Regions from separate parts of the Blastococcus sp. SYSU DS0552 genome, predicted to be linked through region 1. Evidence: riboswitches for the same ligand, from Rfam matches in the RefSeq annotation. Region 1 holds a riboswitch; the other holds the start of a gene.
What was found. Region 1 has a riboswitch for S-adenosylmethionine ahead of ACI8AG_RS13970 (bifunctional o-acetylhomoserine/o-acetylserine sulfhydrylase). Riboswitches for the same ligand answer to the same signal wherever they lie in the genome.
Positions count from the first base shown of each region.

Region 1 (3,366 bases):
CACCGGCGGGGACGCGCTGGTCCGGTCGGAGGCGGCCAAGCACCGCCACTCGCTGACCCAGGTGCTCACCTGGGCGGCGGTCGTGCTCATCTACTCGATCTCGGTCTTCTTCATCCTCGACCGGCTCGGCATCCCGGTGACCGGCCTGGTCGCGCCCGCCACGGTGCTCGGCGTGGGCCTGGGCTTCGGCGCCCAGCGCATCGTCGGTGACGTGCTGGCCGGCTTCTTCATCATCACCGAGCGCCAGTACGGGTTCGGCGACGTCGTCTCCATCCAGGTCGTGGGCGGTGGCGACCCGGCGAACGGCACCGTCGAGGACGTCACCCTGCGCGTCACGCGGGTGCGCTCGCCCAACGGCGAGGTCGTGACCGTGCCCAACGGCCAGATCGTCAAGGTCGTGAACCTGTCCCGCGACTGGGCGCGCGCCGTCGTCGACGTGCCGGTGCCGACCACGGTGGACGTGAACCGGGCCAACGAGATCCTGCGGGAGGTGGGCCGGGAGGCGTTCCGGGACCCGGCGATGCGGCCGCTGCTGCTCGACCCGCCCACGGTCATGGGGGTGGAGACCCTCGGCCTGGACGAGGTGAACGTGCGGGTGGTCGCCCGCACGCTCCCCGGCAAGCAGTTCGAGGTCGGCCGCGACCTGCGGGCGCGCATCGTCCAGGCCTTCCGCAGCCAGGGCATGCAGGTGCCGCAGCCCACCACCTCGGTCGCGGCGCGGGACGGCGCGACCGCCGTCCAGGAGGAGGTTTCGTGACCGCCCCCGACGAGCGTCGCGACCCGACCGACGGCACCGCCCGGGCCTCCGACGAGCCCGTCGTCAGCACGGCGCCCGCCGCCGCGGCCGCCGATGCCGGGGCGCCCACCGGCACGACCGCGGCGCCGCGCCACCGCTGGTGGTCGGCCGTGCCCAAGCACCTGGGCCGGGCGCGCACCTCCACGGTCGTGCTCGCCGTGCTGTTCGTCTCCGTCTTCGCGCTGTACCTCAACGTCAAGCCGCCGGCCCCCGGCGAGCCGGACACCCGGGGCCAGGTCACCGAGCAGACCGAGCAGGCCGAGGAGACCGAGCCGGCCACCACCGAGGAGACGGAGCCGACGACCACCGAGGAGACGGAGCCGGCCCCGACGACGACGTCCCCGCCCAGCACCCCGACGACCGGCTCGCCGTCCCCGACCACCGAGCCGACCACGACGGCTCCGGAGACCACCGGACCGGAGCCGACCGCCGACACGGGGGGCACCGGCGACGAGACCGACCCCGGCTCCCCGACCGGGTGACCGACGGGGCCGGTGTTTCACGTGGGACATCCGTCCCGCCACGGGGGCGGCGCGCACTCCCCTGCGGCGCGTCCTAGGATCACCTCGGCTCCTGAGAGGCAGCGCGAAGCACCTGGCTGGCTGCCCGGCAACCTCTACTCCGTCTGAGGTGCTCCAGGGGAAGAGCCGGCCGGGAGGCGCCCGCCCCCCGGCAAGGACGGAGCTCCCGTGCGCCGCGGGTCTCCGCGAGCGAGAGGAGACGGCGCATGACCGACCCGCAGAGCTGGAGCTTCGAGACCCGGCAGATCCACGCCGGCACGAGCCCGGACCCGGCCACCGGTGCCCGGGCACTGCCCATCTACGCGACGACGGCCTACCAGTTCCGCGACACCCAGCACGCCGCGGACCTGTTCGCGCTGGCCGAGATGGGCAACATCTACACGCGGATCATGAACCCGACGCAGGACGCGCTGGAGCAGCGCGTCGCGTCGCTGGAGGGCGGCGTCGCCGCGCTCGCCGTCGCCTCCGGGCAGGCCGCGGAGACCCTGGCGATCCTCAACCTCGCCGAGGCCGGCGACCACATCGTGGCGTCCGCCTCGCTCTACGGCGGCACCTACAACCTGCTGCACCACTCGCTGCCGAAGATGGGCATCACCGTGTCCTTCGTCGAGGACCCCGACGACCCGGAGAACTGGCAGTCCCTCGTCCAGGAGAACACCCGGGCGTTCTTCGCCGAGTCGATCGGCAACCCGAAGGGCGACATCCTCGACATCGAGACCGTCGCCGGTGTCGCCCACCGCAACGGCGTCCCGCTGATCGTCGACAACACCATCGCGACGCCGTACCTGATCCGCCCGCTGGAGTTCGGCGCCGACGTCGTCGTCCACTCGGCCACCAAGTACCTCGGCGGCCACGGGACCGTCATCGCCGGGCTCATCGTCGACGGCGGCACGTTCGACTGGACCGGCGGCCGGCACCCGATGTTCACCACCCCCGACCCGACGTACCACGGGGTCGTCTACGCCGGCCTCGGCGCGCCGGCGTTCGCGCTCAAGGCCCGGGTGCAGCTGCTGCGCGACCTGGGGCCGGCGGTCTCGCCGTTCAACGCCTTCCTCGTGGTGCAGGGCATCGAGACCCTGTCGCTGCGCATGGAGCGGCACGTCGCCAACGCGCAGCGGGTGGCCGAGTTCCTCGAGGGCCACGACGCCGTCGAGCGGGTGAACTACCCGGGGCTGGCGTCCTCGCCGTGGCACGCGGCGCAGCAGAAGTACGCGCCGAAGGGGGCCGGCGCCGTCCTCACCTTCGAGCTGCACGGCGGCGTCGAGGCCGGCAAGCGGTTCGTGGAGGCGCTGGAGCTGCACAGCCACGTCGCCAACATCGGCGACGTGCGCAGCCTGGTCATCCACCCCGCCTCCACGACGCACTCCCAGCTCACGCCCGAGGAGCAGCTGACCACCGGCGTCACGCCGGGTCTGGTGCGCCTCGCCGTCGGCCTGGAGGGCATCGAGGACATCCTCGCCGACCTGGAGGCCGGGTTCCGCGCCGCCAAGTCGGCCTGACGGTGGGCGGGTGGGTCGAGGGCGACCCGGCGGGCGACCGCCGGTTCCTCGACCTGCCCGGCCCGTTCGAGCTGGAGCGCGGCGGGAGCCTGCCCGGCGTGCGCATCGCCTACGAGTGCTGGGGCACGCTCGCGCCCGACGGCGGGAACGCGGTGCTGATCGAGCACGCACTCACCGGTGACAGCCACGTCGTCGGGCCGGCCGGGCCCGGCCACCCGACCCCCGGCTGGTGGAGCGGCGTGGTCGGCCCGGGTGCCGCCCTGGACACCGAGCGGTTCTTCGTCGTCTGCGCCAACGTGCTCGGTGGCTCCCAGGGGACGACGGGGCCGTCGTCGGCCGCCCCCGACGGCGCTCCGTGGGGGGCACGCTTCCCCGGGGTGACCGTCGGCGACCAGGTGCGCGCCGAAGTGGCGCTGGCCGACGCGCTCGGCGTGCGTCGCTGGGCGTGCGTCGCCGGCGGCTCGATGGGCGGCATGCGGGCGCTGGAGTGGGCGGTCGCGTTCCCCGGCCGGGTGGCCGCGCTCTTCTTCCTCGCCTCGACCGCCGTCGC
Region 1 is NZ_JBJHAB010000013.1:2,819-6,184, forward strand. It holds gene ACI8AG_RS13960 (mechanosensitive ion channel family protein) at 1-757, shown strand, start outside; gene ACI8AG_RS13965 (hypothetical protein) at 754-1,278, shown strand; SAM riboswitch class IV at 1,366-1,481, shown strand; gene ACI8AG_RS13970 (bifunctional o-acetylhomoserine/o-acetylserine sulfhydrylase) at 1,524-2,816, shown strand; gene metX (homoserine O-acetyltransferase MetX) at 2,819-3,366, shown strand, end outside.

Region 2 (3,366 bases), on a different contig from region 1:
AGGCGGCGGAGAACAACCGGATCAACCTGGTCGACGTCGCGACGGCGAGCGGGCTGAACTTCACCCTGTTCGTGCTGTTCGCGACGACCAGCTTCTTCCTCGTGGTGGTCTACGCGCTCTTCTTCGGCGACACCGTGGCCGTCGAGGCGCAGTGGGGCTCGCTGCGGTACGCCCTGGCCACGCCGGTCCCGCGGATGCGGCTGCTGCGGCAGAAGTGGCTGGCCGCCCTCGTGCAGTCGGTGGCGGCGCTGGTCACGCTCGCCGCGGTCGCTGTGGTCGCCGGTGGGATCGCGTTCGGCTTCGACGACATCCGGACGCCGGTCGGGGTGGGGATCGACCAGGGCGAGGGCATGCTGCGGCTGGCCGGGATGCTCGGCTACCTGGCCATCCACCTGCTCGTCGTCGGCGCGCTGGCGTTCTGGTTCTCCACCATCACCGACGCACCGCTGGCGGCGGTCGGTGGCGCGGTGTTCACCATGTTCGTCTTCGCCATCCTCGACCAGGTGGAGCAGCTCGGGTCGATCCGCGACTGGTTCCCGACGGCGGAGGAGTTCGCCTGGACCGACCTGCTGCAGACGCCGGTCGACGACGGCGACCTGTTCCGCGGCGTGATCCAGTCGCTGGTCTACATCGCCGTCTTCACGGCGCTCGGCTTCCGCCACTTCGCCCGCCGCGACGTCACCAGCTGACCCCTGTCCGCGAGGCCGTCGCCGACGTAGCTTGTCCTGCATGAGCGGACTCCGGGGTCTCGTGGCCGGGGTCGTCTGCTTCGTCGTCCTGCTCCTGCTGTTGCCCTTGCTCGGCGCGATCGGCTCCGTCGAGCTGGTGGTCATCGTGCTGGTGGCCGTCCTCGTCGGTGTGCTGGTCGCCAGACGGTCCCGTGCGGGCACCGGCGGGAGCAGCTGAGCGCTCACAGGGACGCGCGTACCGCCTGGGCCCAGCCCTCGCCCATGGGGGCGTCGGTGACCGTCACGTTGGGGACGGCGGACAGCAGCTCGGCCATCCCGTCGGCGGCGCCCCCGTTCGCGGTGATCCACAGCCGGCGCACCGCGGGCGCCATGTCGAGGTCGCTGACGCTGTCCCCGATCGCGACGGCATCGTCGGGGGTGAGGCCGCGCCGCTCCAGGTCCCAGGCGATCGCCGCGCCCTTGGAGATGCCGCGCGGCATCAGGTGGTAGACCCGCGGCGGCGCGGCGTCGTCGTCCAGGCCCATCCAGGAGGCCGCCGGGATCGCGCCGTTGTCCTTGAGCGTCAGCCAGCCCACGCCGCGCTCGGCCAGCCAGGCGTCGACGGCGAGGGCGTCGACCCGGCCGCGCAGCAGCGCATCGGTGGCGTGCGTGGCGTGCCACGGGGCGTGCCACTCCAGCCGCCCCGGGTGCGCGGCGATCAGCTCCTCAACGACGCCGAGCTCGGCCATCACCTCCATCGGCGTGCGGTCGCCGTACTCCTCGGGCAGGGCGCCGCGCAGGCGGTGGGTGGTCCGCCCGGATCCCCAGCCGATCGTGGCGCCCAGTTCGGCGATGGCGCCGTCGGCGGCGAAGATCCGCGCGGCCTCCACCACCTGCTCGTACGTCCGGCCGCTGACCAGCACCAACGCCACTCCGGCGCGGTGCAGGTCGAGCAGTGCGGCGGCCGGCCCGTCGGTCAGCTCCCGCCCGGCCGTGTGCCAGAAGGAGCCCCGCGGCCCCACCATCGTGCCGTCGAGGTCCGTGTAGACGACGCGCGCGGTCACCAGGCCATCCTGTCCGGCCGCTGGGCCCGGCTCGCCACTGGGTACAGTTCACGCCGTTCACTCATCCAGAGGGGCAGAGGGACACGGCCCGACGAAGCCCCGGCAACCGCCGCCTGCGCGCACGTGCAGCGGGAGGTGCCAATTCCGTCCCGCGCGGCTCGACGGCCCGCTGCGGGGAAGATGAGGAGGTAGTCGTCGCATGACCCTCACCGCTCCCGGATCCGTCCAGGCCGACTCCAGCGCCGGTGGCCCCGTGCCCCCGTGTCCCGCCCGCGGGCTCGTCTGCCGCAACTGCGGCGCCACGTTCGGGCTCATCGCCGAGCACGCCTGCGCCGAGTGCTTCGGCCCCCTGGAGGTCGACTACGACCCCGAGCTGATGAAGGCGGTCACCCGCGAGCAGATCGAGGCCGGGCCGCAGAACATCTGGCGCTACGTGGCCCTCCTGCCGGTGGGTCAGCACCCGGCCGACCGCGTCTCGCTGGACCCGGGCATGACCCCGCTGGTCCGCGCCGACCGGCTCGCCGCCGAGCTCGGCCTCACCGGCGGGCTGTGGGTGAAGGACGACTCGGCCAACCCCACCCACTCCTTCAAGGACCGCGTGGTCAGCCTCGCCGCGACCGCCGCCAAGGGGCTCGGGTACACGAAGATCGCCGCCGCCTCCACCGGCAACCTGGCCAACTCGGTCGCCGCGCACGCCGCCCGCGTCGGCCTGCCGTCGTTCGTCTTCATCCCGAGCGACCTGGAGCCCGGCAAGGTCGTCCAGTCCGCCGTCTACGGCCAGACCCTGGTCGCCGTCGACGGCTCCTACGACGACGTCAACCGGCTGACCAGCGAGCTCGCCGAGACCGACGAGTTCGAAGACACCGCCTTCGTCAACCAGAACGTGCGGCCCTACTACGCCGAGGGCTCCAAGACGATGGGCTACGAGATCGCCGAGCAGCTCGGCTGGCGGATCCCGGCCCAGGTCGTCATCCCCATGGCGTCGGGGTCGCTGCTCACCAAGGTGGACAAGGCCTTCCGCGAGCTCACCGCCGCGGGCATCGTCGAGGCGACCGAGTGGACGATCTTCGGTGCGCAGTCGGCCGGCTGCGACCCGATCGCCACCGCCTTCGACAACGGGTGGGACGTCGTCAAGCCGGTGAAGCCCACCGGCATCGCCAAGTCGCTGAACATCGGCAACCCGGCCGACGGCCCCTACGCGCTCGACGCGATCCGCCGCACCGGCGGCTCGGTGGCCCGGGTCGGGGACGACGAGATCGTCCAGGGCATCCGCGACCTCGCCCGTACGACCGGCGTCTTCGCCGAGACCGCGGGCGGGGTGACCGTCGCCGTCCTGCGCAAGCTGGTGGAGGGCGGCCAGCTGGACCCGGCCAAGGAGACCGTCGTCCTCAACACCGGGGAGGGCCTGAAGACCCTCGACCCGCTGGAGCCGGTCGTCGGTCCCACGCACCGGGTCGAGCCGTCGCTGAAGTCGGTGCGGGCGGCCGGTCTCATCGGCTGAGCGGTCCGTCCGGCGGGGGGCGTAGAGTCCCCGTCGGTTCCCCGGTCCGGGCGACGTCGTCGCCGGATCCGGGTGCGTCGTGCGCGCGTGGGGCTGTCACCTGCGCTTCTCTGCTGTACCGTCTCGCGCGGTT
Region 2 is NZ_JBJHAB010000002.1:176,707-180,072, forward strand. It holds gene ACI8AG_RS03020 (ABC transporter permease) at 1-689, shown strand, start outside; gene ACI8AG_RS03025 (hypothetical protein) at 730-906, shown strand; gene ACI8AG_RS03030 (HAD family hydrolase) at 911-1,732, opposite strand; SAM riboswitch class I at 1,791-1,919, shown strand; gene thrC (threonine synthase) at 1,932-3,233, shown strand.
Region 2: it holds a riboswitch for S-adenosylmethionine, as region 1 does, so the genes downstream of both, thrC (threonine synthase) here and ACI8AG_RS13970 (bifunctional o-acetylhomoserine/o-acetylserine sulfhydrylase) in region 1, are expected to answer to the same signal.